DNA from 3 places in the Bacillus sp. THAF10 genome. Region 2 is predicted to be linked to each of the others. Evidence: riboswitches for the same ligand, from Rfam matches in the RefSeq annotation. Region 2 holds a riboswitch; each other region holds the start of a gene.
The links. Region 2 has a riboswitch for thiamine pyrophosphate ahead of tenA (thiaminase II). Riboswitches for the same ligand answer to the same signal wherever they lie in the genome.
Positions count from the first base shown of each region.

Region 1: it holds a riboswitch for thiamine pyrophosphate, as region 2 does, so the genes downstream of both, thiC (phosphomethylpyrimidine synthase ThiC) here and tenA (thiaminase II) in region 2, are expected to answer to the same signal.
Region 3: it holds a riboswitch for thiamine pyrophosphate, as region 2 does, so the genes downstream of both, thiT (energy-coupled thiamine transporter ThiT) here and tenA (thiaminase II) in region 2, are expected to answer to the same signal.

Region 1 covers NZ_CP045403.1:503,710-514,048, reverse strand. Annotated here, with positions in the region: gene FIU87_RS02820 (DinB family protein) at 1-153, opposite strand, end outside; gene FIU87_RS02815 (S66 family peptidase) at 318-1,331, opposite strand; gene FIU87_RS02810 (histidine phosphatase family protein) at 1,355-1,912, opposite strand; gene FIU87_RS21335 (hypothetical protein) at 1,938-2,084, opposite strand; gene FIU87_RS21330 (hypothetical protein) at 2,097-2,321, opposite strand; gene FIU87_RS02800 (GNAT family N-acetyltransferase) at 2,396-3,217, opposite strand; partial or broken gene FIU87_RS02795 (class I SAM-dependent methyltransferase) at 3,302-3,932, opposite strand; gene FIU87_RS02790 (ribonuclease FAU-1 family protein) at 4,001-4,546, opposite strand; gene FIU87_RS02785 (nucleotidyltransferase family protein) at 4,660-5,214, shown strand; gene FIU87_RS02780 (CPBP family intramembrane glutamic endopeptidase) at 5,277-5,915, opposite strand; gene FIU87_RS02775 (NUDIX hydrolase) at 5,947-6,345, opposite strand; TPP riboswitch at 6,583-6,697, shown strand; gene thiC (phosphomethylpyrimidine synthase ThiC) at 6,836-8,620, shown strand; gene FIU87_RS02765 (serine protease) at 8,641-8,811, shown strand; gene FIU87_RS02760 (HNH endonuclease family protein) at 9,179-9,811, shown strand; gene FIU87_RS02755 (hypothetical protein) at 9,847-10,089, shown strand; gene FIU87_RS02750 (class I SAM-dependent rRNA methyltransferase) at 10,238-10,339, shown strand, end outside.
Region 2 covers NZ_CP045403.1:1,102,420-1,112,758, reverse strand. Annotated here, with positions in the region: gene FIU87_RS05925 (ABC transporter ATP-binding protein) at 1-1,043, opposite strand, end outside; gene FIU87_RS05920 (ECF transporter S component) at 1,065-1,646, opposite strand; gene tenA (thiaminase II) at 1,643-2,326, opposite strand; TPP riboswitch at 2,437-2,544, opposite strand; gene FIU87_RS05910 (MFS transporter) at 2,815-4,101, opposite strand; gene FIU87_RS05905 (transglycosylase domain-containing protein) at 4,426-6,498, opposite strand; gene FIU87_RS05900 (universal stress protein) at 6,770-7,282, shown strand; gene FIU87_RS21220 (hypothetical protein) at 7,385-7,945, shown strand; gene FIU87_RS05885 (hypothetical protein) at 7,998-8,327, opposite strand; gene FIU87_RS20960 (hypothetical protein) at 8,340-8,498, opposite strand; gene FIU87_RS05880 (DMT family transporter) at 8,654-9,001, shown strand; gene FIU87_RS05875 (DMT family transporter) at 9,002-9,316, shown strand; gene FIU87_RS05870 (dicarboxylate/amino acid:cation symporter) at 9,354-10,339, opposite strand, start outside.
Region 3 covers NZ_CP045403.1:3,173,898-3,184,236, reverse strand. Annotated here, with positions in the region: gene FIU87_RS16525 (carboxypeptidase regulatory-like domain-containing protein) at 1-5,541, shown strand, start outside; tRNA gene FIU87_RS16520 (tRNA-Ala) at 5,639-5,711, opposite strand; gene FIU87_RS16515 (MgtC/SapB family protein) at 5,764-6,465, opposite strand; gene FIU87_RS16510 (DMT family transporter) at 6,584-7,489, shown strand; gene FIU87_RS16505 (hypothetical protein) at 7,566-7,751, opposite strand; gene thiT (energy-coupled thiamine transporter ThiT) at 7,855-8,433, opposite strand; TPP riboswitch at 8,505-8,605, opposite strand; rRNA gene FIU87_RS16495 (16S ribosomal RNA) at 9,001-10,339, shown strand, end outside.

The DNA.
Region 1 (10,339 bases), 600 kb from region 2:
GTCAGCCGCATGCACATGCAGATCGCGAACAGAATCCCCGGCAAAGCTATCAAGTTTCTTGACATAATCAGCGTGTTCCATGCTTTCGCAATATTGAAAGAGCGTTTCTCTCGTATGTTTAATCCAGTCGTACTGGGTTTTAAATAGTTCCATCTCTCATATCCCCTTTGTTGACATTATTTTAATAAATCATTTTTAAAAGTTGATTTCATTTTTCTAGCTGAATCTCTTGGGCGACAATCACTTCAAAAAAGTTTGTTCGAACGTTCGTTTTAAAAAAACTATGGTGAAAAAGTTTTTTGAACCGTCCCCCTGCTTCATCTAAAACTTTGCAAAACGGTTCCTTTTCCTTGGTTCATCGAGATTTCAGCAAATGCTCCGTTGATGAGTGTTAACTGTGGTGGAACATGGCCACAGTCGATGTTGTAGAGAATTGGGATGTTGAGTTCTTCGGAAAGCTCTTGATACACATGTTCTATGGTATAGCCTTTTACAGGTGTATCTGCAGCACTTCTGCCGAACATTATACCCGCGCAGTCCTCAAACCAGCCAGCTAACTTCATCTGCACGAGTGTACGACGTATGTCGGTAGTCGTTAGCTCGCAATTTTCAAAGAACCAAATAATGGACTCCCCTTGCATATGTTTCTTTTTAAAGCTTGCCACGTCACCAAATGGAGTTCCAATTAAATGTCTAATCACATCCACACAGCCACCAAGCAAACGGCCTTGCATGGTCACCGGTTCATTTGAAATGGATTGCCACTCTGTTTTTTCGGTTAAATGAAAAACATGTGGGCTAGGCTTATCAAACTGCCATTCTTTTTGATATTTTTCAGAGGAATGTTGTAAAACAGAATCTCCCTTTTGAGTGGATAATACTGCTTCCCACATCGCGGTGGTCTCGTCTGCGTATTCTCCTCGTAAATCTACTAAATTTGTACCATGAGCTGTCGCTATCCCCGTTTTCAAGGTAATGGCCAGCAGCAACACGCTAATATCGGAATAGCCCAGCACCCACTTGTTTTGCAGCTTTTCAAAGTCTAAGTGTTCAAGCATCTCCACGAGTAACTCGCCACCCCATGGAGGAATGATAAGATTAATATTTTCATTGGTCATTAGGTTTTGAAGCTCTTCGGCACGAACCTTAGCAGGTGCAGACCTTACTTTATCCTGAGTCCAAGCAGTTTGACCGCTAATGGTGTGGTATCCTTTCGATTCCAAGCGACTTATTGCCGTTTTTAACAAGTCATGTAATTCTTCTGGTACACCCGATGATGGAGCCGTTACCCCAATCGTTGAACCTTTTTCTAAAGTTGGATAAGTTATCATGATTGCTCTCCTTATATAAAAGTCTATCGTTCCCTTACCGTTTCCTCTCGCCAAACCCGCTCCACATTTCCATCTTGATCGTTTAACAAATATACATCTGGATTACTTAATTTCTTCCATTCTTCAAAGCCTACTTTGTGATCGTAATGTTTTAGGAGGAGGGACATGAGGTTTCCGTGCGTGACGATGATGGTGTTTTCAGCCTCACTTTTCCACACTTCCTCCACCACATTTACAATCCGATTCATCGCTTCCTTACTTGACTCCCCGCCAGCGAACTTCAAATCTAAATCCTCGAAGGTTTCGTTGAGCTTGTTCAGCCAATCTGGTAAGTCTCCTGTGCTTAGGATTCGCTCTGAAAGGCGATCATCAATTTCAATTTCCAAGTAAGTTTTCGTACAAAAAGGGGTTATTGATTGAACGGCGCGTAGGAATGGACTGGATACAATACGATCGATCTCCTTACTAGCAAAAAAACCTGCTAGCTCTTCCGCTTGCCGAAGACCCTTTTCTGTTAGCTCGGCTTGAGGCGGTTGGCCTTGGGCTTCACAGTGTCTTACAAGGTATATCTGTTTCGACATTGTAAAATCACTCCCTTCAAAAAATTTACTCCCTCCACCCTTCAGGCACTTGCACAATCACATAGTTACCTGTCCACATCCGTGTTTCTACAATTAGCGTCTGCTCATTTTTTTCAAAAAAATAACCAGCTCCTTCTTGCATTTCAAAAACCCAACCTTTTTCACTTATCATTTGCTTAAGATTTTAACGGCCTTGTCCTTGCTCCATTCTTGTTATGAACCATTCATAGCTTTTTTCATTCGCTATTTTTACGATTGGCTCTGTAGCGTTTTCAATAGATTGCAAGACTTCTTTTTTACTAACGGACTCAACAGGCAGCTCCGGATAATAGAATTTACTGTTGAAAGCTAGGACACCAAGAGTGACTATGATGAGTCCAATAATAATAATTACTAACCACTTTTTCATGGGATTCCTCCGTTGATCCAGGAGAAGGTTCTGTTGCATCGCAAAATGAACCACGAGAACCGTCCCTCTGTCTCTCACATTTTATAGTAATCCTGCGAATGGTAGACTTTGAAGCCGCAAGTTTCGTAGAGTTTGAGGGCATGGGCGTTTTTGGCTTCGACTTCTAGGAAGACTGGGAGGCCTTTTTTGTTCTCTACTTTTACGACTTTGGATAGGGCTTTTCTGCCGATGCCTTTTCCTTGGAGTTCAGGGAAGACAGCGAATCCGTAAATCCAAGCTTCGCCGTTATCTTCGGATACACGAATTTTCCCTGCTATTTTTCCTTCTGCTTCTATGATGTACATATCTTCACTGTTATGCTTCCTCATCCGTAGATTGAATTCCCGCGCTTCTTGTTCAGTAAATCCAAAGCAAGAAACTTCAAGCTGTATTTGTGCTTCCATGTCTTCAGTTGAAGTGGAAGGTCTTACCGTGATATTAGAATCAACATGCAACTCGGTTTGGTGCCATTTCATTTGATGTTCTGCCATCAAAAAGGTGCAGGGAATGTTCTTCAAAAACTCTTTTGCCGTTGTGGAATTGGTTGGCGCATTTAACAAAATAGTCGTTGCGTTTCGCGCTTTTGCCTCGTCCACTGCGATCTTAAATAATTTAGAAAATATCCCTCTCCGTCGGTAATCTGGGTGCACCATTCCCGTCAATTCTACTTTATTGCCAAACCCGTAGCTGCCCACAAAACCAACAAGCTGGCCATCCTCATAATGAAAGAAGTCTTCCTTGTTATGTTCGTCACGATTTTCAAGCATATCGAAATTTAACTTCAGCTCAAATCCGCCCTCCTTTTCGCAGACGTCCTGAAGCTGTTTAATTTGAAGTAATTGTTCTTTAGTTAGCATTATTTGCACCTCTTGATTATTCTTTATACAAGCACATAGACCGTACTAGCACATCTATTAGCTCTGAACAACAAGTATCATTTTTCATGCTTCTTCATTTTTTTTAAGCATAATTTTTCTATACATTCCATTAAACATCAGAGATTTATCTTCTTTAATGATTATCATTTTTTTGTTTTTGTTGTATAGTCTTTCAAAGTTGATGCCAATGTCGGTTCCTAATAATCGAACGAGTGGCCTAATTGCTTTTTTAAGTTTAGAAAGTTCTTTGTCTTTAGGCACAAATTTATCAAAAATCAGAATATCTCCGCTTAGTTTTACCACTCTAATCATTTCTTCCAGGCATTTATCAGGGTTTGGAACAACAGAAAGAACAAGACTTCCAATTACCAAATCGAATTGGTTATCCTGAAAATCCATCGATTGTGCGTCCATTTTTATAAATTTTATTGAGGTATTTTTGAATTTATTTCTTGCTTTATTAAGCATATCATCAGAGTAATCTATAGCTGTAATCTCTGAATTTTTGTGTTCTATTAGTTCTAACTAAATCAGCTCCAGTTCCAACTCCTACGAATAGTATTTTTTGGTTTTTGGTGAAAGTCATGTCTTGAAAAATCTTTTTTCTTGCTTGAAGGAATGGACCTTTGTTGAAAAATAAATCATATACCGGGGACCATAATTTGTAGATTTTTTTATTCCATTGGTTATTCATGTTGACACCTCGTTCAAAGCTACTTTTTTGAGTTAGATAAAGCTCTCACACCTTTTAACTGTGACTTATTACAAATCTTTCTTTTCAAGCAGCATTTCCTTATGTAGCTTCGCTAACTCCAACAATTGAAACTCATTTTGAAGAAGTAACTTATTAATCTTGTTCGCCTCTGCCCAAGCCATGTTGAATTGATCTTGACTAATCCAACCTTTTTTCAAAGCTACCTCGAGCTCTTCTGCATCTTTCTGAATGATTTCACCACTAGGAAGGACAACGATGTCAAGAAATAGGTCATCTAAGAACGGAATATTATTTTCGATTCCGTTCTTTTCCGCGATATCGATGTACCACTGAACGACTTCTCCTTTGGCGTTGAACATGGTCGTTAGAGAGTGTTGCTCGTGGATGGGAAAATGCTGAAGCCATATATAACCGTCATCCACAATGCAGACCTGCTTTTTCTCATAGGAAACCTCGAGAGGCTCTGAGACTTTTTGCACGTGGAGTAAGGTAACATACCCTTTGAATTTTTCTATATCTAGGAATGTTTGGGTGTATTGGCGTTTGATGACTCGCTTCCATTCTGCACGGTCGCCGTATTTTCTTTTTAGCATCGCTATCCCCCTTTGGAAATATCCTAATTGTACCATTTTTCAAATAACTAGGGTGAAAATTAGTGTGATAGAATAGGAATATATGTTCGTTGTTTGAAAGAGGGGTTACATTTATGGATAAATACGATGTGCTACAGATGATTCAAAGCGATGACGAGATGATGGAGATCATAAGGGCTGCACGTACATTAGGACTTCATGACTGGTGGGTTTGTGCTGGTTTTGTACGGTCAAAAATTTGGGATGTGTTGCACGGGTTTACGGAAAGAACCGCTATTCCAGATGTGGATGTGATCTATTATGACCCTTCCTATGTGGATGAAAATGTTGAAAAATTACTAGAGGAAAAATTAACAAGCTTGATGCCTCACGTACCATGGTCGGTAAAAAATCAAGCAAGAATGCACACGGTGAACAACCTTTCTCCATACATTTCTTCGGTCGATGCCATCTCGAAATTCCCAGAGACCGCGACAGCTTTGGGATTAACATTGGATAAGGAAAACAACTTGGTCCTAATTGCGCCTTGGGGACTAGAAGACGTACTGAATTTGGTGATAAAACCAACCCCGATGTTCACCGAAACAAAAGAGCTCGCTGCCATCTATGAAGAACGAATCGTGAAAAAGAATTGGAAGGGTACATGGCATAAGGTTAGGGTGTATTAGTTGGGAGATTCTCTTGGTTCTTTCAGATTTCGAATGAACCAAGAAAACCGCCCCCCTGTATTCTAGAAAAACATAGCAAATGTATTCCAAAGGGAGTGTGCTACGATCGTGACTAAGATGTTTCGGTAGCGAATGGCCAGAATGCCTAGAACTAGGCCTATTATAAATGATCCCCAAAAAGCGGCGTGTATTAGACCGAATAGGACCGATGAGATGATAAGCATGATGTATTTTATTTTGGTTGAAGGGATGAGTATTAATAGCCCTCTATAGAAAAGCTCTTCTTCTATAGGGGCAATGATGACCAATATAAAAAAGAGTTGTAGATATTCCCCAAATGTAAATGGTAAAAGTCTAAAAGAGAAGGGTTGAAACTGAAGGAATAAGGCGACCACGAGCAACCCGATGATCCAAAGATATGTACCTTTCTTTTTTAAAGGAGCGATGCTGAACATTCCGATATATTTTTTTCCAAATAACAGTAACAACAAGACGAAAAATATAATCACTGACAGCCTGTTTTGCACCTTAAAATTTAGGTTTCCTTCTGGAAGCGTGTCTGAGATGAGGATAAAGTGTTCTGGTAGTTTAATAGCGCTAAGTAAAAATCCAACAACAAAAATGGTAATAAATAAAAAGAATTTCCCTATCTTGATTAATACAGTCGGTTGATTTTGCTCTTGTACAACATTTGAATCCATCTTTTTACTCCCTCACTCTATCATTTACGTTCTAGCGAATTGTTTGTATCAAAAACTCTCTATCTTCCGGAAAGGAGAGTTCTAGTTTGCTAATTTCGTTGGCTGATTTCCAAGCTATTTTGTGAATGAGGTTGTCAGGGTCTTGGATTTTCGCTTCTCCGCCTGTGATTTCCACTTCGAAATATTGTACCTCCACGTTAATGCCATAAATTACACTTTTTTTGGAGAACAGAGGTTGGATAATTCTTGTGTCGTAGCCTGTTTCTTCTCTTATTTCTCTTATACAGCATTCTTCAAATGTTTCGTTGTCCTCTTTTCCTCCAGACGGAATTGTCCAGGCTTTTTTCTCTTCTGGTAATCCTTGTAACACCATAAGGACTTGTCCTTTTGTATTAACGCAAACGCCAGCTGAACCTTGCCAATTTTCCATGTGATTGCCTCCAAAAAATTCCTCTTATTCTACTAATAGGTAAATTTTAGCATATAGTCTTTCATATTCCAATTACAGAATGAAGGGAATTGTTCTCGCAATTTATACAGAGTTCAGCAACCATGAGCAATGTTTCCTTGTCCTTTTTCGGTGTAGTGTAAGCCGCCTTTTAATCAGAATATTTTAATATTGCTTTTATTTCACTTAAAACTCAAGTATACTAAAACCAAATTGAATAGAAATAACTAGGGGAGTCCAATAGGTTGGGCTGAGAGAGAAACACGTTAAAGTTTCTTGACCCTTTGGACCTGATCTAGATCATACTAGCGTGGGGAAGTTAGAAAAAATAATCATGTATTGAATAAACTTCTACGTACAAAGCCGGTCCATCCTTTTTGGATTCGGCTTTTTTATTTTATTCAATTCTTCATTCCTCTTTTATTGACCTAGATCTCGTCCTTTAATTTAAGAAAAGGGAGAGATTTACTTTATGTCAACCACTTCATTAAACGAAAAAAACATTTCCATCATGTCTAGTTTTTCAGGTAGTAAAAAAGTTTATGTTGAAGGCTCAAGACCCGATATCAAGGTACCGATGCGGGAAATTGAACTAAGTCCTACAACGGGCGTCTTTGGTGAAGAAGAAAATCCACCAATTCGTGTTTATGATACAAGCGGACCTTATACAGATACCAATTATTCCGTTGATATTACAAAAGGTCTTCCTCCTCTTCGAAGCACATGGATTCATGAACGAGGAGATGTGGAGGAATATGAAGGAAGAGAAGTCAAGGCGGAAGACAATGGATATAAGGATGAAAATGACCCTCGTGCTAATCATAATGTGTTCCCAGGTTTAAAGCGTAAACCACTACGTGCAAAAAAAGGTGGAAATGTCACACAGCTTCATTATGCAAGGAAGGGCATCATCACTCCTGAGATGGAATTTATCGCATTAAGGGAAAATATGAAACCTGAATTTGTGCGTGAAGAAGTTGCAAGAGGTCGAGCAATTATCCCATCTAATATCAATCATCCAGAATCAGAGCCTATGATCATAGGACGTAATTTCCATGTGAAAATCAACGCAAATATTGGGAATTCTGCTGTTTCATCCTCTATCGAAGAAGAGGTCGAAAAAATGACATGGGCCACACGTTGGGGTGCTGATAATATTATGGACCTATCCACAGGGAAAAACATTCATACAACAAGGGAATGGATTATACGCAATTCAGCTGTTCCTGTAGGAACCGTTCCTATCTACCAAGCACTTGAAAAAGTAAATGGGGTTGCCGAAGACCTTACATGGGAGGTTTACCGTGATACGTTGATTGAGCAAGCCGAGCAAGGCGTGGATTATTTCACCATTCATGCTGGTGTTCTTTTGCGATATGTTCCGCTAACGGCCAAACGGTTAACAGGTATTGTATCGCGGGGTGGATCTATTATGGCACAATGGTGTCTTTACCACCACAAAGAAAGCTTTTTATATACTCATTTTGAAGAAATCTGTGAGATTATGAAAACTTATGATGTTGCATTCTCTTTAGGAGATGGTCTACGTCCTGGTTCCATTGCTGATGCTAATGATGAAGCACAATTTGCGGAATTAGAAACGCTTGGAGAACTAACAAAAATTGCTTGGGAGCATGATGTGCAGGTAATGGTAGAAGGTCCAGGTCACGTACCTATGCACCTTATTAAAGAAAACATGGACAGACAACTTGAGGTTTGTAAGGAAGCGCCATTCTATACTCTTGGGCCACTTACCACTGACATAGCTCCTGGCTATGATCATATTACATCTGCGATTGGTGCAGCCATGATCGGTTGGTATGGTACGGCTATGCTATGTTATGTTACACCAAAAGAACATTTAGGTTTACCAAACCGAGATGATGTGCGCGAAGGTGTTATAACTTATAAAATTGCTGCCCATGCTGCTGATTTAGCGAAAGGGCATCCAGGCGCATATAAAAGAGATGATGCCTTATCAAAAGCTCGTTTCGAATTCCGTTGGAGAGATCAGTTTAATTTATCATTGGATCCTGAACGCGCGTTAGAATATCATGATGAAACGTTACCTGCAGAAGGTGCAAAAACCGCACATTTCTGTTCCATGTGTGGACCGAAATTTTGTAGCATGAGAATCTCTCAAGATATTCGTAATTACGCAAAAGAAAACAAGCTTGATACAAATGAAGCAATAGAAAAAGGAATGAAGGAAAAAGCGGAGGAGTTTAAGAAATCTGGTGGTGAATTATATCAATAACTCTTGCTGTTAGGAGGTTTATGTTGAAGGTCCAAATACTTGAAGAAGAGATCAATCAATTAAAAACTCACCTTGCTTTATTGGAAAAACGCTTAAAAGAGATTCAACAAAATTGTGATCATCATTTTAAAGGACATCAATATTATGAAAGATGCATCAAGTGTAACAAAGTAAATGTTTTATACTATTAACAGCGAAAAGCTAATAAATGATAAAAGAAACCTTGCCCTCATTCTATCTTTTTAGAAGAGGCAAGGTTTTTTTATCTTCCATTACTTATTTTTTATCTGATATGGAAAGGCATTCTTAGGGCTAATAGGGTTGTAATCCGTCTGACGGTACCCTTTTTTGGTGCAATGGATGGGGGAGGTTAGTTCTGTTTTTTGATATTTACAAAAAATTAACCGACGGTGCTTGATAATTGTACTAATATTCTAGTAGATACATATTTTTCATTTATTGATTCATGGTGTTCCTCGAAAGGTTTTGTTTGTTATTGGAATCTCATTTTTTGTGAGGAGATTTTAATATAAAAATTTAATAGTAGGAGGCATTTCTATGCTGAAGAAATCATTTTTAGTAGTTGTAGCATTTGTCCTGTCGCTTTCTGTTTTTCAATTTGATCTACAAACGGCCTCGGCCCTTCCTCCGGGAACACCGTCCAAATCAGAAGCTCAGTCTCAATTAAACTCACTTACTGTGAAATCGGAAGGCTCTATGTCAGGCTATTCGCGGGATCATTTTCCACATTGGAGCAGCCAAGGAAGTGGCTGCGACACCCGCCAAATTGTGCTTCAACGGGATGCCGACTATTACAGCGGGAACTGTCCTGTAACTTCTGGAAAGTGGTACAGTTACTATGATGGCGTCATTGTGTACTCACCATCTGAGATTGATATTGACCACGTTGTTCCTTTGGCTGAGGCTTGGCGTTCTGGGGCAAGTAGCTGGACCACTGATAAGCGCCGCAGCTTCGCCAATGATTTGAACGGACCACAGTTGATTGCGGTTACTGCTAGTGTGAATCGTTCCAAAGGAGATCAAGATCCTTCTACTTGGCAACCTCCACGAACCGGTGCTCGCTGCGCATATGCGAAATGGTGGATTAACACGAAGTACCGCTGGGGATTACACCTTCAGTCATCGGAAAAAACCTCTTTACAAACAATGCTTAACGGCTGTTCTTACTAGTTTCATAGAGATGTCAAATGGAAGGAGGCATGCAAATGGAAAAGAAATCGTCTATCTTCACTGCGACCCATGGCGTGATGACAGCGGAGGTTGGTGTAATTAGCGGAGAGTTAGAACTGCGGACCACTTGTGATGAGGAGGGAATGCTCTCCCTATCCATTACTTATGTCGGCGCTGAAGAATGGTACACCCTACCAGGCGAAGACTACCAATTGCACGATTCTCGTGATCACGAGGTTGTCCACCGGATGCTTGTTAACGTATTAGAACGGAATTGATTTTCAATAAAGGGGGACGGCTCTCGCGGTTCATTCGGTTTCCGATTGGACCAGGAGAACCGTCCCCTTGTCTCTTTGCACTTTCTACGAACAATGCGTATAATTACAACCACACTTAAATATTGAATAGAACGGATGAAAGTTACATATGCGACAGTGTCTTACAGTAAAGGTAAAGAGTAATTTTGTAAAAAAATATAAGAGTGGCTATCCGCTGATTAGCAAGCAGTCCTTAATCAATGGGGATGTG
Region 2 (10,339 bases):
GTGTACCCGATCTCCTCTTCCACTGATTTTGTGACAAATTGATGCTCTGGATTTTGAAAAACAAACGTCATCACATCTGACGGAACATCCTTTACCTTTTTCCCATCTAGCAACAGATCACCTCTTGTTTTCAAAAGCTTCATGAAGGATTCGAGCAGGGTGCTTTTCCCTGCTCCATTCTCCCCAGTAATCGCAATCCATTCGCCTTTTGAAACAGTAACCTCTGGCACCGTTATTTTTCGTTCCCTGCCTCTAAAACCAGAAAAGTCTGTTGCATGGAGTACCACTTCAGGTGATGAATCGTTATTTAATGGTGTTCCTCGTTCAGACAAATAATCTCGCCATGCACCCGGATACCAAACACCGTACTTTTTTAAAAGTGGACGTTCTTGCTGGAAAACGTCTGCGGGAGTGGCATCTGCCATTATTTGGCCTTCCTCATTCAGGACAATCACTCTATCAGAGAAACCCTCAAGCTGTTCAATTTTATGCTCGACAATGATAACGGTTTTGTCTCTGCACACCTTTTTGAGGATATCCCAAACCTCCATTGTTCCTACAGGATCGAGTAAAGCTGTCGGTTCATCTAAAAATAAGACATCTGGCTCCATTGCTAAAACAGAAGCAATCGCAAGACGCTGCTTCATTCCACCGGAGAGCTCCTGAATTTTTGTCCGTAGATTCAGTCCTTGTAGACCGACCATTTCTAAAAGATCCATCATTCTCGCTCTCATATTCTCTCTAGGAACTGCTAAATTTTCCAATACAAAGGCCAGCTCTTCATCGACATAGGGCATACAAAACTGAGTATCAGGATCCTGAAAAACATATCCCCATGAGTCAGGTACTTCATGCTTTTCTGCAAGCAACGGCACATCCAGCACATTTGGGATAAGGCCACATAATATCTGTAATAACGTAGATTTCCCACACCCGGAAGGTCCTATAATTAACACCTTTTCTCTTTGCTGAATAGACAAGTGAAAGTGTCGAAAAAGCTGTTTGCCACCGGGGTATTTTGCATTCATGTTGACAAGCTCCATCGTTTCTCGCCACCTATTTTTCTAGTTTTTTAATGATTCATAGTCTTCTTTGGAAGAAGGCCGTAGGAGGCTGGTAATTCCGGTTGCCTCTAGCGCTTTGACAAGAATGACAGCCAAGACACCTGCTAAAAGAATGCCCGAAATAATTCGGAAAGAGATTAATAGCATGAGATTCCACCAAACATAATCAAATAGATATCCCCTGAATAAATCCAATAGCAATGACCCAATTGCCGCAGCCGCTCCTGCTAGTGAAGCCACTAGCATGTTATAGCGCTTATATCGAAAAGCAGCGAAAACCATTTCCGCGAACAAGCCCTGGATTACTCCGTAAATTAACACCATCAACCCGTATTCTGATCCAACCAAAAACTCTCCAGATGCAGCCGCAACTTCTGCGAGAAATGCTACCCCTGCTTTTCTGATAAGCAAGTAGGCAACCGTCGCGGCAATAAACCACATTCCATAACTTAGCTCCTGTAGCTGTAGGCCAAATGGGCTCAGCATGTTATATACCGGGGACCATATTTTATACACAATGCCAAAAACAAAGGCGATAACAACCGTAACTAATATATCTGTAAGCTTCAATCCTTTTGTCATAGTACAATCTCCTTCTCAGCTACAGGCCATTGTTCTAAGGTGTAGGCCATTTCCCAAAAGGAGTATTCGTACTGACTGCTGAGGAGGAAGTACTCCAGCATTCTCGCCCTTTCCTCTTCGGTTGCTTTTTCTGCTAGTTCATCCAATCTATTTATCTGTTCTTCTACTAATTCACGGAACCACTCCCCACCATAGGCCGCAATCCATTCCTGATAGATTGGTTCTGCCGGTGTTGCTTCTTGAAGTCTTTCGCCAATCTCGTAATATAGCCAATAGCATGGCAAGAGGGCTGCAATTACTTCCCCTAAGCCTCCCGTTAGCACTGCTCGATACATGTGGGAAGTGTAAGCATGAGCAGTTGGCGCAGCTTTAAAATTTGCCTTGTCTGCTTCCGTTACACCAAGACGTTTCGAAAAATTTTCATGCAAGCTCAGCTCTGCTTCATATGTACCTTGCGCATGAGCGGCGAGTCTTGAAGTAGTATGTAAATCAAACGCCTTTGCACCTGCATATGCCTGCACTTTTGCAAAATGACTTAAATAGTATGCATCCTGCAGCACATAATACTTAAACGCTTCTAGCGATAATGTCCCGTCTGCTATTCCTGTGACAAACGGATGGTGAAAGCTTGCCTCCCAAATGTGATCTGCCTTTTCTCTTACAAACTGTGAAAATTTCATCTTACATTCCTCCTCTTATTTGTTTAAACAAACAAAAAACCACCTTTCCCGCATGCGCAAGAAAGGTGGTTGTATACACGTATAATACTATGTAACTCTCATAATAGCTGTCGTGTTCCGCTCCACTTCCCTACGCTGGTGTTAACCAGATCAGGTTCTAAGAGTCTTGAAGTCACACTTCAATCTCAGCCTTATGAAAGGCACCCCTAGTGGTAAAATCGTATAAAGTTGTTGGAAAGGTCATTTCTTGATTCTTATCATATCAGCTTTTTCTTTTTTGTCAAAGCTCTTTTCTAGAAGATTGTTGCTAAAAACCTAACAAAAAGTCGGCTTTAAGACTTTTTCCATTCATTATTCGAAGATAAGTTGTCACATATTTAAAACTTTCTCAGCGAAAAGAGCACGACAGCAACGTTGATTACGGGTTGCTTAACTATACGCCGCAGTAGAAACAAAGTTTACGGTAACAGCCTTTGTCAGAGGTGAATTTACACCGAAGCAGATTTCTCTAGGTTACCTGGTGCTTCCTCTACCTCGCCCTTTGATGCGTGCTTTGGCAGGGTGAACATATAGAAAATCCCTACAAATACTAAGCAGCCTCCGACAAGTACATGCAGTCCTTCGACTGTGAGCATTTTTTGGAAAGTTAAGGCGATAACACCAAGGGTGATAGATTGTGATAGCATCATCAGAGGTGTAATCCAGCCCTGAACACGCCCCATCATTTTTGGGTCCACTATTCTAGGAAGCCAGCCACCAATCCCGATATTTACAAAAGGTAAACCAAGGCCGATAAACCCAGTAAATGCGAGGTAATAGGGAATGGACGGACTGTATCCACTTGCTACCACAAATGCCCCTGATATTGCTAAACCTATTATCACCATTTGATAAAGCTTTAACTTTTTTGCCATCATGGATGCCACAACACTTCCCATCATCACGCTGATTCCAAAAACAACACCCATGATCATCATGATTTGCTCATAATCTGTCGGAGCAAGCTTGTATTTTAAAATATAGGCTGGCATCACGGATAACCCTCCGTTAACAATTCCAAATACGAAAAAGCCAATAATCAAATAAACTAATAAAGGATTTTTTAAAATATACAGCATACCTGCCTTAAAATCATTGGCAACAAATTTCACATTTAATTGGTTCCAGCTGTGACTTCCGTTTGGTAGAACAACTTCCTCTTTAAGCTTACAGGCTTTAATAAAGAATGCGCTCATCATGTACGTGAGAAAGCAAACGAAGATCGCTCCTTGCAGGCCAACTGTCCAATAGATGAATATTCCTAGTGCATTTCCAAATAACATAAACAAGCTGCTCGTCATTTGGTTTAGTCCAGCCGCTACGGTGTATTCATCCTTTGAAAGAATACCTTGGATGATAGCTGCTTGTGCAGGATGAAAGAATTTAGATACTGCACTTCTCAGGAAAAGGAGGGCGAAAACAAGCGGCATCCAATCAATGTAGATAGCTCCCATAAGGGCAAGGGAGAGCACCGCGCAAATATAGTCACTGTAGATAGCAATTTTCTGCCTATTCATTCTGTCTGCAAGCACTCCGACTAGGAAAAAGACTGCCAGAGTAGGTAAGGAATACATTAATTCTGTGAGAGCGGCGTAAAAGGGCTGCTCTGAATAGCGATCTAACAGATACAACATCAGGGCAGCAATCCCAATGATACTTCCCATCATGGATGTAAAAGATGACCAGAATAAAAGACTATAATTCTTGTTTTTAAAAATTTGCAGCATATTTTTCATCTTGAATGTTCCTCCGCCCAAAAGTATTTTCTGATTCTATCATACTTTTACCAGAAAATTCAGGTAACCGACTTTTGGTTCTTTTTTTCTCGGTCTGGAGGTGGAGTGGGGCCACACTCTAAGTGACTTCATTAGATGCTTGACGCTTTTTTGATGTAGAGACTACTGTTAGACATCACTTTGGTTAAACGTTTTCTTGTTTTAGATGATTAGAACCTCCCTATTCCTCGCTTCACATAAAATCTCCCTTCCTTCCTATAATTAGAGCCTCTTCCCTTGCTAGCACTAAAAAATCCCCCTCCACATCAGTGGAGAGGGATGGCCTCAATCGTCATCGTCATCATCTTCGTCATCGTCGTCATCATCACGGTCTTTCTTTTTCTCACGCTTTTTCTTTTCCTTTTTCTTTTTATCCTCGCGTTTCTTTTCTTCCTTCTTCTTTGCTTCTCTTTCTCTAGCCTGAGCTTCTTGTTGCTTCTTTTTTTCTTTATCCTTTTCCTGCGCTTTCTTTTTTGCAAGACTTTCCGGAAGTTTGAAGGTTTCTACTGGCTCTCCTTCTAGTGCTTCACTCACCACTTGTTGAAACACTTTCGCAGAAGGACTTCCTGCTCCTGAAATAATCGGGAGGACATTTTCCTCGGATTCTTTATCAAATCCAATCCAGAAGGCCCCGACAATTTGAGGAGTAAAGCCGACAAACCATTGATTTGAGGTTGCTCCGTCGTTATTATCCGTTGTTTGAGTGGAGCCTGTTTTTCCTGCCACTTCACGGCCGTCAATCTTAGCGTTCTTTCCGCTACCTTCTTCGACGACACCTTTGAGCATGAACGTCATTTTTTCAACAGCTTCTTTAGAAAATACTCTTTCTTTTTCTTCTTCAAAGGCTGCCACTTCTTCACCAGTAACTTTTTCTATTTTTACAATGGCATGTGACTCTATGATCTCTCCATTGTTTGCATAAACAGAGTACGCTTCTGCCATTTGTTTCGGAGAGGCGCCATAAAATCCGCCAAGTGCAAGATTTCCAAGTGTACGATGTTCTTTTTCATCTACAGGAAGGTACAGCTTTTTCGCTGCGTCCATTCCCTTTTGAATACCTATTTCGTTAAGTAGAGATACGGCAGGGACATTGTAGGAGTTGATTACAGCATCATACATGCTAACTTTCCCTCGAAAATCCTTCGTATGATTTTGTGGAGAATATCCTCCTTCAAACTCGGTTGGTGAATCATTGAGCATATCAAAAATGTCATACCCCTCTTCTAAAGCTGGGGTATAAACTAACAGAGGTTTGGCTGTAGAGCCTGGTGGCTTTTTAAGACGGGAGGACCGGTTAAAGTCTCTAAATTTATAATCCCTGCCACCAATCATGCCTAGGATTCCCCCTGTTTTAGGATCAAGCAGGACGCCACTGCTTTGTGCCACTTCTCCTGAGGAACCTGCTGGAAAATTATCAGGATTGGCATATACTTTTTCCAGCGCTTCCTGAACTTTTGGCTCGAGGGTGGTGTAAACCCGGTATCCTCCAGCCAAAAGTTCACTTTCACTAATTCCATACATTCTTTCCGCTTCTTCAATTATATAATCTGTAAAACTTGGATATTTAGCTCTGTATGGATCGACATTTCTTGTTTCTAATTTTAACTCATCCTGTTTCGCTTCTTCTACCTGCTCTGCTGTGATAAAGCCTTGTTTGTGCATAAGGGAGAGTACTAAGTTTCTACGCTGAATGGCACGTTCCTCGTTGTTTAACGGGGATAAGGCAGATGGAGCCTTGATAATGCCTGCTAAGGTTGCTGCTTCAGATAGTGATAAATCCTGTGGATCTTTTGCAAAATAAACAGCTGCCGCTCGTTTAATTCCCCATGCCCCTTCGCCAAAATAGATCTGATTTAAATACAAACTAATGATTTGGTCCTTAGAGTATGTTTTTTCTACTTTTTTTGCTAAAAAGAATTCATCAGCTTTTCGTTTTAACGTTTTATCATGAGACAAAAATACATTTTTTGACAATTGTTGTGTGATGGTACTTCCACCCTGCACATATCCACCTGACTTCACATTTGTAGTTAGTGCTCTAACGGTGCCAACAAAGTCAAAACCATCATGCTCATAAAAGCGTTGGTCTTCCACAGCCACGACAGCTTGCTTCATCACATCCGGGATCTCCTCTGATGACACTCCTTCAATTTGATTGGAAGTTACTCTGCTCGCAATCTCTCCATGTCGATCATAGATGACGGAGGATTGAGGGAGCGGGTCCGTTAATGCACTGACATCTCTTGAATTTATATATAATTGCATGCCGATTAATATGATCAAGGCAAATAATCCTGCAATAAGAAGTAATGCTCGTATACTTACTTTTCGTTTGCGTCTTCCAACTCTTTCCGCCATAAGAACCCCCTGTTTCTGCAACAAAATCTTCATAGTCATTCGTAGGTAAAGCTCATTTTATTAGGGTGATTAACTCTATGTCAATATAAGATGATATTAACATTCCTCAAGCCCAATCACTAATATATACCCATAAAAGTAACAAGTAAATCTTTTAAAATACGGTATTATTGCTTTGTTACCAAAGTTTAAAAGTTCCTCTAAAGGGTACTTAATTTACAAAGAAAACAATTTATTTCAATTACTTTACTTAAAAAAGGAGTGGAAGATTATGTTAAATTTTTCAAACATCTTAGTTGCTTACGATGGTTCGACAAGCAGTATGAAGGCAGTAAAGATGGGGATTGAAATGAAAAAGCAGTCTAATGCAGCGCTCACCATTTTGCATGTGCTAGAAGAGACTACTGGTTATATCCCAGTTCAGAGCACTAGACCGGATACGGTGCCAACTGGTGGAATGGGAAGTGTGGACGGGTTGAACATTTACACCCATAACGCTAGGGATGACGCTTATAGAGAACAAAAAGTTGCTGTCCAGAACGCTACAACAGAAGAATCAATAAATGAAGTGCATTCCTTACTCGCACAAGAGCGAGTGAATGCAGCGGTTGAGGTTCTCCATGGAGATCCTGCAAAAACCATCTGCAATTTTGCAGAGGAGCAAGCAACAGATTTAGTGATCATTGGTAGCAGAGGCTTGGGTGGTTTAAAAAAATTAATCCTTGGCAGTGTAAGTGATAAAGTGACCAATACTGCTAACTGTCCAGTGTTGGTTGCAAAATAAAAGTCAGGCGTTGTGCCTGGCTTTTTTCGTTGCCCTTTTCCTTTCACCAACATCTAGGCATATGCATACCGTATAAAGAATGAAAGTGAAGGGAGCAAAGCTATGTATCCTTATCGTCAACTTAACTTTCCACCTATGGGACCACCCCCTGGGCAACCACCTGGGCAATCCCCTGGTTTCCCAGGTAGTCCAGGTGGTCCAGGATTCCCTGGTAGTCCTGGTGGACCTGGGTTCCCTGGTAGCCCTGGTGGACCTGGATTTCCTGGTAGCCCCGGAGGACCTGGGTTCCCTGGTAGTCCAGGTGGACCTGGGTTCCCTGGTAGTCCTGGTGGACCTGGGTTCCCTGGTAGTCCCGGAAGTCCTGGAAGCCCAGGCGCACCCGGAAGCGGACCACCACCAGGACCACCACCTTCTACACCTCCACCTGAAACAACGGCACTTGGAGCACCTGGAGGAGGACCGAGTGTCTTAGCTGTAGATCCAGGAGCTTTTTTTGGATGCCTTTATCGGTATACATGGGTTCGTTTAAACAACGGAGAAGGCTTTTGGTTCTATCCAACCTTTATTGGTAGAAGATCTGTTGCAGGCTATCGTTGGTTCTTCTTTACCTGGATGTATTATGGAATTGACACAAACAGAATCCGATCTTTTCAATGTGTCTAGTAAAACGCAACAACAAAAGCACACCGTCGTCCATGCGTCGGTGTGCTTTTAGTCATCCTTGTACTTTTGTTGCTTCAATATTTACTTCCTCATCATTTTCTTTCAATTTATTTACCATGTTATGAAATGCGCTCCATTTTGAGAGTTTATCAATGGCTTCTTTCTCAGATTGGACGCCTGTTACACGGAAGGAATGTTCGTTAACAGAAACTTCATATGCTGGCTGTAACGCTTTTTGGTTTTTTTTATTTTGCTCCCGCTCCATATGGCGACCGATTCTATTTACACTTTTTGCATCCTTTTTTAGGCCTGTGCTTTCATTTGCATACTCTGCCTTTTCCATAAAATGTTGATTTTTCTTTTTTAATGTATTGTCACCCATGTAAATTCCTCCTTACCTCTGCCCTTTTTCTTGTAGTCCTTGATGTGTGTGAATGAGAGCACTATGGCGCGAAGCAGATAAGCGGATGGTTTGTCCAATTTCACGATGCTTTGTTTGAGATTTAAATAAGGCCATCCGCTTTTCTATCTTAGCCTTTGATCTTTTTTTCACATCAATTCCTCCCTCATCTCTTATTATTTATATACCCGATTTCCATTCAATAAAACGTCAGGTGAAGTCTAATGCTTTGACGGAGAAAATATGGACATGGTAATATTTTATATTACTGTGATTAGGATAACGCCTGTAAATAAGGAGGGCTTAACATGCAATGGATATACATCTTTATTGCCGGGGTTTTAGAAATAGTTTGGGTACTGGGGCTAAGGTTTTCAAATGGATTTACTGTCCTAGTGCCAAGTATCATAACAGTTGTTACACTTGCCATAAGCTTTTACTTGTTTTCTAAATCGTTAAAATATATACCAATTGGAACAGCTTATGCTATTTTTACAGGCTTTGGTGCGGCAGGCACAGCTTTAGTTGGAATATTATTTTTTCACGAATCAACCAGCTTCTCCAAGCTGTTTTTTATTGGACTCATGCTAGCTGGAATTATCGGATTAAAAATCACTACTCCTGATGAAAAAAACGTAGAAGAGGAGGGGAATTAAATGGCATGGTTGTTTCTTATGCTTGCAGGATGTTGTGAAATAGGAGCTGTCCTTTCCTTGAAATTAACAGATGGTTTTAAGCGACTGAAACCGACTATTTCCTTCGCTGTTATTGGAATGCTTAGCTTTTACTTTCTCTCACTAGCCTTAAAAGAAATACCTATGGGCACGGCTTATGCAGTATGGACTGGCATTGGCTCAGCTGGAAGTGTATTGCTTGGAATGATTTTCTTTCAAGAATCAAGGGATCGAGTAAGGCTTATCCTACTTTCTTGTATCATTATAGGTGTAGTTGGATTAAAAATTACCCAATAAAAAAACCATTCGGAATCAAAATCCGAATGGTTTTTCTTTAAATTTTTTGCTTTTCTGGCATAATCACTTCTCCGTCTTCAGATCTTGCAACGATATACGCACAAGCGGCATCACCTGTAATATTCACAGCAGTTCTTGTCATATCTAGAAGTCTGTCAATACCAAGAATTAAAGCGATTCCCTCAACAGGTAAACCGACTTGTTTTAATACCATCGCAAGTAAGATAAAGCCTACACCAGGGACACCCGCAGTTCCTATACTAGCAACTACTGCAAGTCCAACAACGGTAAGAAGCTGGGTTAAGGATAAGTCAATACCATAAACTTGGGCAATAAACACGGTTGCTACCCCCTGCATGATAGCTGTTCCGTCCATATTGATCGTAGCGCCAAGTGGCTGAACAAAACTACTGATTCGTTTTGGTACGCCAAGATTTTCTTGTGCTACATCCATTGACATTGGCAAAGTTGCGTTACTACTTGAGGTACTAAAAGCGACACTCATAGCAGGAATGAATCGTTTAAAGAAGGTAATTGGGTTTGTTTTACCTAATAATAAAATTGCAGTACCATACGTAACGATGAAATGAATAACTAAGGCTAATAATACGACACCAAAATAAGCACTCATCGCTTTAATAGCATCGATACCTAATCCGCCTACTGCAGATGCAATCAATCCGAATGCCCCATATGGTGCAGTCTTTATGACGATATGAACGAGGAGCATAACAATTTCATTTGCTTGTTCTAATAATGTTTTCACTCTTCCTGCTTTTTCGCCTAAAGCATTAATCGCAAACCCGAGCAGGATAGAGAACGTAATAATTTGCAGCATTTCTCCCTCTGCCATTGCTTTTATCGGGTTAGTAGGGACAATATTCAATAGTGTTTCCATAACAGGAGGAGCATCTTCTGGCTTTTGGTCATCAGCTAGCTCATCAACCATCATGCTTTCAAAATCACCAGCAAATCCTGGTTGAATTACAGAAGCTAGCGATAGCCCAATAGTAATGGCAATAC
Region 3 (10,339 bases), 2.0 Mb from region 2:
GCAGACAAACATGAGGTGAGTGTCATTTTTGGTGACACATACTGGTCTGGCTCCGGTTTGAATCATCTTGTGAATAGATTCCAAGATCCAGAGTCACGTACCACTCATAGAGATCGCAATAGTTCAGCTGGTTACGTGGTATTAGAAAAAAATCCGATTTTTGGAGATTTAGAGCCTGGGGATTTTGTTGATATTCTTTTACCAAACCGAAGCGATATTGCATATTTCGAAGGGTATTCTGGCTATCCAATTGCCAATATCAAGCATGAAGCTCATGAAGAAGCGCATGGTTCAGGTATTGCATACAAACCAAGAACTGGAACGAGTATGGAGCTGTTAATGAGTGGGCATGGTATATCATTCACTCATGATAATAGACACTATACCGAAAGCGGAAAACAAATTTTTGTTAATGCGATCCTTTGGGCAGCTTACATTGAATACAACACGATTGAGGGATACATTACGGACGAAGAAGGAAATCCACTCTATGCACATGTACAGGTGGAAGGGGAAGGTTTAAGTTCATGGACTGACCCAGAAACAGGCTACTTTAGCATTGCCGCCTTGGATGGGGATTATGATTTAGAAATAAATTCTTTCGCCTATCAAACTGCAGCAAAATCAGTAACAGTCAATGAAGATCTTGGACAGTTCACAGTAAAAATGGCACTTCAAGAAAGCATCGGTTCCATTGAAGGGAAGTTCTTCGACGAGAATACACTTGAAGGAATTCAAGGTGTTCATATTGAGGTGAAAGACCATCCACGTGAAGCTACAACAAATGTGAGTGGAAACTTTACCATGGAGCATTTTGTCCCTGGAACATACTCTTTAGTGGTGAAAAAAGAAGGCTATGTACAACAGGAGATGGAGGTAGAAGTAAAAGCAGATGAAGCAACAGTGCTGAATCGTAAAATGAAACCATCACCAAAAATCGGGGTGATTGTGGATGGACAGCTCTCATCGGTTGTAAATTTAAAAGATTATTTAACTCCTAGAGGTTATATAGTAGAAGATCTCTATTACACAGATCTAGATAGAATTAGTGATTATGATCTGATTTTTGCTAATTCCGACTACAATAATAGCCTAAACCCTGAAAAACAGGTATTTCTTGATTTCGTTAAAGAACTGGACAAAACAGAAACGTCCGTTATCTGGACTGGTAATGGAGGTCCTAGGGGAAGTATTCGATTCCTTGTCGATTATGTAGGAGATCCAGCTATAGAACGAGCTGGAAGTCTGTCTTCCTCACAGAATGTACTAACAGTTGATATTATTGAGGATCATCCATTGTTTGAAGGAGTTAAACGGGATGAAAATGGTCAATTCTCGTTTGCTGGTCGTTATTATTATGGATTTGATGGCTACACAGGGAAAACTATTGCAACCGTTTCTCACCCAGGTCAGGGAGAGTTAGGAAGCTTTGCTGCCTATGGCGGACGAACACTGAACAGTGTGGAAGTTCTATTGTCTAACATGACAATAGGTTACGGTTTTACAGAATCCACTTACTTTGATGAAAGCAGGGAACGTATTCTAAATAATGCGCTTGTTTGGGCATTAGATAACACCGAACCTCTTGTTGGGGAGATTCATGGTCAGATTAATAACAACTTTGACCGAGGGGTATCCTCCGTCATTACAGTAGAGGAAACTGGTTATACCTTCAAAACAGAGCCAGATGGTTCATTCTTCTTGGCGCTTGACACAGGCACCTACACATTGAATGTAGAGGCATTCGGACATGAAGATAAGAGCTTTGAAGTTAATGTGGTACGTGGTGAAAGTAAGGAAGAAACATATGTTATTACTTCAGAAAATGCAGGCCTCATTAAAGGGCATGTGAAGGCGGAAGATACAAATGCTGGAATTAAAGGTGCGCTAATACGATTAGAAGGAACACCTTTACAAACTACCACAGATGAAAATGGCTACTATGAGCTACAAGCTCCTGCTGGTGTGACGTATCAAGCACGTGTAACAGCGAATGGATATACGCCACAGGTGGTTCCAGCTCAGGTGGAGAAGGATGAAGAAGTTACTCTTAACTTCACCTTGGGTATCTCTCAAAAAATTGCTGTAGTAGGAACGTCTACTAATAATGGCAGGCTTGTACCATTCCTTGAGCAACAAGGATATGAAGCGATTGCTTGGCTAAATGGTGATGTAGATCAATTAATGGAAGAGTTAGAGGAATATGTGCTAGTTATATTAAATGATAGAAATTCTTCGGCAATGCCAGAAGCGAAGTTTAAAGATTTCCTAGACTTGGCTGATAGTTATGGGGTAAGTACTATCTTCACCAGCCAATTTGCTGGAGGAACAATTCGTGATTTGAGTAGTTTCTATGGAGATCCAGCATCTGTGACTCAAGGATTCTCTCCAGGACATATCAATTACACGGTTGTAGAGGATCACCCAATTTTTGCAGGATATGAAGTTGGAGATGTCATTCGAATTGCTGACAATGGCGAATCGAACCAGCAATGGTCTTACTTCACTGAATACAGTGGTACAAAGCTTGCTGACCTTACGCATGACGAAAAAGGGACGCTAGGTGACGGTGTTGCTTACAAATTCAGTACTGCTAATTCTGTTCATGTACTCCTAGGAAGCTTGCATGCAGGCTCTTATGGACACCCTAACTCAAGGTGGACAGAAGACGCCAAACGAATTTTTGTCAATGCAGTAGATTGGGCAATGTCTGCTAGTCTTGGTGAAATAGTGGGTACTGTTCAGGATCAAGAAGGAGAGCCGATTGCAGGAGCAACTGTATCTATTGAAAGTGAAGGGTTAACCACACAGACAAACGCTGAAGGACAGTACCGTATAGGTATTGGAACTGGCAGCTATGAAGTAAAGGCTCGCGCTCACGGCTATTCTACTCAAACCGTAACAGTAGATGTGGAAGAACTTGGCCAAGCTGTAGAATTAAACTTTGAAATGGAAAAAACCGATCGTATGAGCCTCTCCGGTAATATTACGGATCTTGATGGAAAAGGCATTAATGGTGCCATGGTTACTCTGAAAGAGAAAGAGGGATTATACGAAGAGTCAGTGGAAACAGATGATACAGGCTCTTATGTATTTGAAGAGCTGATTGCAGGCGAATATGAAATCGAAGTGAAAGTAAATGGCTATCAGACCATCACCCAGGCAGTTAGTATTGAAGATGGTGCAAGCGTGGAATTAGACTTTAAATTAAGTGATTTCAACGTAGCTGTACTAGGAGATGTGAAAACATCGCTAACTGACTTCTTGAATGAAAATGGTTTTGCAGCACAAAGTCGTAATTGGGATATTGTAGACGATGTTTACAATTATTCTGTCATCATTGTCAATGAAAAAGATGCAACGGAAGAACAAATAAATAAATTGATTGAAGAAAGTGATAAAAATGAAACAAGCTTAGTCTTTACAGACACTTGGGGAGTGGATGGATCCATCCAACTATTAGAAAAAGTGTTTGGCAGTCCTACAGTAGCAGAACATGGATATAATGAAGGAGCTATCCATGTAGAGGCACTTCAAGAGCATGGCATCTTCTCCGGATTAGATGGTGAAACGATTAAAATTCATAGTGAGAAGAGCCCTTACGCCACTTTTGAAAATTATGAGGGTGTTACACTAGCTTCACTTAAAGTGGACGGAGAAGATAAGGGTGCAACCATTGCCTATGACTTTAGAAGTGAAAACCATATGCATCTATTATTGTCCACTTATGCAGTTAACAACATGATCAGCCCAACTCAAGGCTGGACACAGCAAGGTAAACAACTATATCTTCAAGCGATTGAATGGGCTAGAGATGGAGTACAGGAATTACCAGAAGCTCCAATTGCAGATGAGGAAGAGATTATCTCAACCGATGGTAATGTGAAAATTACTGGTAAAGCGGAATATAGAAGTACGGTCACTCTTTTAAATGGTGAAGAGGTTCTTGCTACAGCATCACCAGAAAAAGATGGAACATTCAGTATCGAGGTGAGCGGTCTAGAGGATAACGAATATGAGCTAAATTTAGTTGCTCATAATTTTGCTGGAGAAGTTATTTCTGATACGAAGGTGATGGTGATAGTTGATAGGGAAGCGCCACAGCTAAATGTGACCTCACCGGTAAACAACATGGTAACAGGCAAAGAAGTTGTAGATGTAAATGGCTCTGCTACTGATGCCAACTTAGACGAGGTATTAGTAAATGGAGAGAAAGTAGAAGTAAATGATGCTGGAGAGTTCTCCACTAGAATTATTCTTGAAGAAGGTACACATACAATCACAGTGGAAGCTACGGATTTAGCTGGAAAAGTCACGAAGGTTGAGCGACAGGTGACAGTGGACTTAAGTACACCAGAAATGACGGATTTATCTCCGTCTGCTGATCTTTATGTGAAAACTGGAGATAAAGTGGACATTTCCTTTAGAAGTGAATCAGAAGGTGGAACGGCAACTTATTCCATCAAGCTTCCAGCGCAGTTCACTACGCAGACTACGGGCAATATGATGGAAGAAGTAGAGCCTGGAGTTTATAAAGGGACTTGGACGGTTCCTGCTAATGTGGATCTTCAAGGTGCTGTAATTGAAGTGGAATTCATGGATGTTGCAGGCAACAGAGTTGTTCAAGAAACAGCTGGTAAATTGTTTATTTCGAAAGAATCTATTAGTCGAATTTCAGGGGCAACTAGATCACTAACGGCAATCGAAATCAGTAAAAATGGTTGGACTTCAGCGGACACTGTCGTATTGGCTCGATTAGACAATTATGCTGATGCTCTAGCTGGTGCACCGTTAGCATATAAACTAGGAGCGCCGATTCTATTAACGAAAACCGCTAAGCTATCTGATGGAGTGTTAGATGAAATTCAGCGTTTAGGTGCTACTAAAGTTGTGGTGCTTGGAGGAACAAAGGCAATTAATGATGGAGTGGTAGATGCTCTTAAAGAGGAAGGATTAAAAGTGTCCAGAATCTCTGGGTCAGATCGTTATGAAACTGCATCACTCATCGCAAATCATGTTGCGCCAAAAGGAACAACTAAAGCGGTTGTTGCCAATGGCCGTAACTTCCCTGATGCCCTTTCCGTTGCTTCCTATGCAGCGATGCAAGGTCTACCAATACTGTTAACAAAACCGGATGAATTACCTTCCAGTACAAATAAAGCCCTAAAAGCTTTAGGGGTCACAAACAGTATGGTGATAGGTGGAACAGCGGTGGTTAATGAAAAAGTAATGGATAAGATTCCAGGATCCATCCGAGTAAGTGGGAAAGATAGATATGAGACGAACATTGCAGTAGCAAAAGCATTCAATATGGTTAGTCAAAACATGTATGTAGCAACAGGCAGAAACTTTGCCGATGCACTAACCGGATCAGTTTTAGCAGCTAAGAACAACAGCGGTATTTTATTAGTAGGGAATAACGTATCTACCGCACTGTCTCAATACCTGAAGGAAAATAACGTAAATAGACTTACCATGTTTGGTGGTGAGAAGGCTGTAAGTGAAGAGGTTGCAGCAGAATTAGAAAAAATCATCAAATAAAAGAAGGTAGAAAATGCCCTGGGGTTCCCCTAGGGCATTTTCACTATTTAATAGAAAGAAAAAAACACCACTGCACTTTATGCAGTGGTGTTAAATATGGAGCATAGGGGGCTCGAACCCCTGACCTCTACGCTGCCAGCGTAGCGCTCTCCCAGCTGAGCTAATGCCCCGTTGCGACTGAATTTATTTTATCAAAAAATTCCAAGTTTGCAAATACTTTTTTTAATCCAAGTTTTCCACTTCTGCTTGGATAACGCCTGTTAAGGACTTAATATCACTGTAAACATCCGTTGTATACACCGCTTTTTTCGTTGTAACGATACAATTAAGAACGATATCATCCTTTTCTTCTTTAATCTTCACTCTTTTTATGGAGAGGTTTTTCTCTCTGATCTCTTTCATTATATTAGTAAGATTTACGCTCTTCTCTATAAAAATCTTCACTTTAATTTCTTTTTCTTTTAGTTTTTTTGGACCTACTAGATCAAAAAGGGAAGGAATCACTTTGACACCAAGAATAATAAAAATAACGCCAAAAGCTCCTTCAATAAAAAATCCTGCGCCAATTGTGATTCCAAGTGCTGCAGATGCTAACACTAATGCTGCGGTTGTTAGACCTGAAATAGCCTCATTGCTTCTTCTTAATATTACCCCTGCACCTAGAAAACCAATGCCGCTTATTACATATGAAGGAATACGTCCTGGATCCATCGGACGAGAATACTCTTTGGAGTAAAGAAAAGCAGACTCATAGGAAACAATCGTAAGTAAGCAGGCCATGACAGACACAATAACACACGTCTTTAATCCAAGCGGTTTTCCCTTTAATTCTCGCTCTAACCCAATTATCACTCCAGCGATGGTAGCAAAAGTTAATTTAATAATGAAATCATTTGTCTCAAGATGTTCTAAAAAAAACTCCATGTGCCCCCTCCTGACATTATTACAGCAGAAAATGAAAATAAATTGTTAGAGAAGTATAACAATATTCTGTACAATTAGAAAGTATCTATTATATTTAAGTTTGGATTGGTGATTAAGAATGAATAAATGGTTGAATCCATATATGGCACTCGCAGTCGGGGTTATTACTGTTTCTGCATCGGCTATTTTTGTAAAACTAGCCGATGCTCCTGCAGGCGTAATTGCATTCTATCGGCTTTTTTTCTCCGTAATTTTTCTTTTACCCATATTTTTATGGAAGTATGTTGGTGAATTAAAAAACATCACCAAAAGAGATTGGTTTTTTTCTGCAATAGCTGGTACATTTTTAGCTTTTCACTTTATTTTATGGTTTGAATCCTTGAACTATACCAGTGTTGCAAGCTCTACAGTATTGGTCACCCTCCAGCCACTCTTTGCTTTTTTGGGTACCTACATCTTTTTTCGTGAAAGGCTGAGTGCACGTGCTATCATATCTGGTATTCTTGCAGTTACTGGAAGCTTTATTATAAGTTGGGGTGATTTTAAAATTAGCGGGATGGCATTGTTTGGTGATTTTCTTGCATTAATTGCCTGTGCCCTTGTAACCGCCTATCTTCTATTTGGCCAGGATGTCAGAAAGAGAGTTTCCATCATTACCTATACGTTTATTGTGTATAGTTTTAGTTGTCTGACATTGTTTATCTATGTTCTTATTTCAGGAGATTCGTTCACAAATTATGCTGCATCAGATTGGTTTTGGTTTATCATGCTAGCAATTTTCCCGACACTCTTAGGGCATTCTTTATTTAATTGGGCAATTAAGTATATCAGTACGAATGTAATTTCTATGGCTATATTATTTGAACCAATTGGGGCAGCAGTTCTAGCTTATTTCGTTTTAGAGGAGATTGTTACATACAGTCAATTTGCCGGTGGACTACTAGTGATACTTAGTGTTGGCTACTTTCTACGTAGCAATCGTAAAAGAAGAGTTGAGCCTACTTTACCTGTAGGGGGAGAATAGGAGATAGGAGCAAATTTTTATATGGAAGTACCTACTAAAGCAATAAAGCCGACTTCCTGAAGTCGGCTTTATTGCACTAGCTACTAAGTTCATTTGCCATTAATGCAAAAAATAGAGCAAGAGAAAACCCAAACACCATACCTTCTCCATATACCTTACCAGTTTGATTGCAAATTCTAATTGTTTCAAAATATGAAAACAAGAACAACCCTATTGAGGTGCATAATGCTACTATAAATGCTGTGATTTTTACTAGATCCATTTCATATCCCCCTGAACATATCTGTTACTAGATTATATGAGAGAATTTATAAAACATGCGATTATCTTAAAAGAACAAAAAAGCTAGCCACGAGGGCTAGCTTTCAAGAGAAAGATTTATTCATTGTGAAAATTCGTGGAACAGCTCTTATTAATAGGATAGTAACAATTGTAGAGAGGATGAAGCTTGGTAACATATAGCTTCCGTTATATAGTAGAGAAAAGAGCCATACAGGCTGTCCTTCTGGCGCAAAATGTCCGAAAAAGATTATTCCAGCTGTAAAGTGGGCCAAAAAACGGACTAAGCACCCGATAAAGGAAGCTAATGTTACATACACAATTAATCTTTTAAACTGTTCTGCCTTGGCAGCGTTTGTTACTTGTTTTGCAAAAATACCAGCCAGCCCCAGACCAACAAACGCGACTATGTAATCTAATAACAACTGCACAATATTCACACCAATAATTTTCCCTATTATTATTTGAAGGAGTCCAAGTAGTAAACCAGAAAGTAAACCGCCTTTCAGTCCCCACCTAAATGCAATAATAAAAATTGGCACCATGGAAATGGTGATCGATCCACCATTTGCTAAACTAAAAGCTCCTGCCAATAAATCTAGTAAATAAGCAAGAGCACCAAAAATGGCAACCTCAGCTAAAAACAAAGTGTTTGTTCGTTTCATCTTTTTTCCTCCTCTATTCATCTAAACGCAAAAAAAGCAATAAAGGAAGGCCCCTTTATTGCTTATAATAAGAAATAAAACTGCCACATCCCTACGATAGTACTAACTAACAGGTTCAAAGGGTCAGAACTATGGTTCACTCTCAGCCAAACTGGCTCCCCTCGTGGATAGACTATATGCTTTTCATTACTTTTATCATACATAAAGGATGTATCAACAACAAGCACAAATTACTATTTAAATAGAGAAATGGAAGAATGAATCATGATAATCGAAAAAAATGAAAAAAAGTATTGCAATATAGTTGTAGGGGTGGTATATTTAATTTCGTCGCTGCGAGGCGCAAGTGCTTTAACTACTGAAACGACTAGGTTTTTCAATTATTTTTCGCTTGACTTACTTATAGAAAATTGATATTATAAGGAAGTCGCTTTAAAGCGAACTTTGTAAGAAAATGTTCTTTGAAAACTAAACAAAACAACAGCGTCCACGTTGACCTTACGAGGTTAACATGAACGAATTTAAGTAACAAGCTAGCAACAAATTTTGAGCAACAGCTCAAACTCTTTATTGGAGAGTTTGATCCTGGCTCAGGACGAACGCTGGCGGCGTGCCTAATACATGCAAGTCGAGCGAACTTCTTAAAAGCTTGCTTTTATAGAAGTTAGCGGCGGACGGGTGAGTAACACGTGGGCAACCTGCCTGTAAGACTGGGATAACTTCGGGAAACCGGAGCTAATACCGGATAATACAAGAAACCTCCTGGTTTCTTGTTGAAAGATGGTTTCGGCTATCACTTACAGATGGGCCCGCGGCGCATTAGCTAGTTGGTGAGGTAACGGCTCACCAAGGCGACGATGCGTAGCCGACCTGAGAGGGTGATCGGCCACACTGGGACTGAGACACGGCCCAGACTCCTACGGGAGGCAGCAGTAGGGAATCTTCCACAATGGACGAAAGTCTGATGGAGCAACGCCGCGTGAGCGATGAAGGCCTTCGGGTCGTAAAGCTCTGTTGTTAGGGAAGAACAAGTGCGAGAGTAACTGCTCGCACCTTGACGGTACCTAACCAGAAAGCCACGGCTAACTACGTGCCAGCAGCCGCGGTAATACGTAGGTGGCAAGCGTTGTCCGGAATTATTGGGCGTAAAGCGCGCGCAGGCGGTTTCTTAAGTCTGATGTGAAAGCCCACGGCTCAACCGTGGAGGGTCATTGGAAACTGGGGAACTTGAGTGCAGAAGAGGAGAGTGGAATTCCACGTGTAGCGGTGAAATGCGTAGAGATGTGGAGGAACACCAGTGGCGAAGGCGACTCTCTGGTCTGTAACTGACGCTGAGGCGCGAAAGCGTGGGGAGCAAACAGGATTAGATACCCTGGTAGTCCACGCCGTAAACGATGAGTGCTAAGTGTTAGAGGGTTTCCGCCCTTTAGTGCTGCAGCTAACGCATTAAGCACTCCGCCTGGGGAGTACGGTCGCAAGACTGAAACTCAAAGGAATTGACGGGGGCCCGCACAAGCGGTGGAGCATGTGGTTTAATTCGAAGCAACGCGAAGAACCTTACCAGGTCTTGACATCCTCTGACCACTCTAGAGATAGAGCCTTCCCCTTCGGGGGACAGAGTGACAGGTGGTGCATGGTTGTCGTCAGCTCGTGTCGTGAGATGTTGGGTTAAGTCCCGCAACGAGCGCAACCCTTGATCTTAGTTGCCAGCATTCAGTTGGGCACTCTAAGGTGACTGCCGGTGACAAACCGGAGGAAGGTGGGGATGACGTCAAATCATCATGCCCCTTATGACCTGGGCTACACACGTGCTACAATGGACGGTACAAAGGGCAGCAAAACCGCGAGGTCGAGCCAATCCCATAAAACCGTTCTCAGTTCGGATTGCAGGCTGCAACTCGCCTGC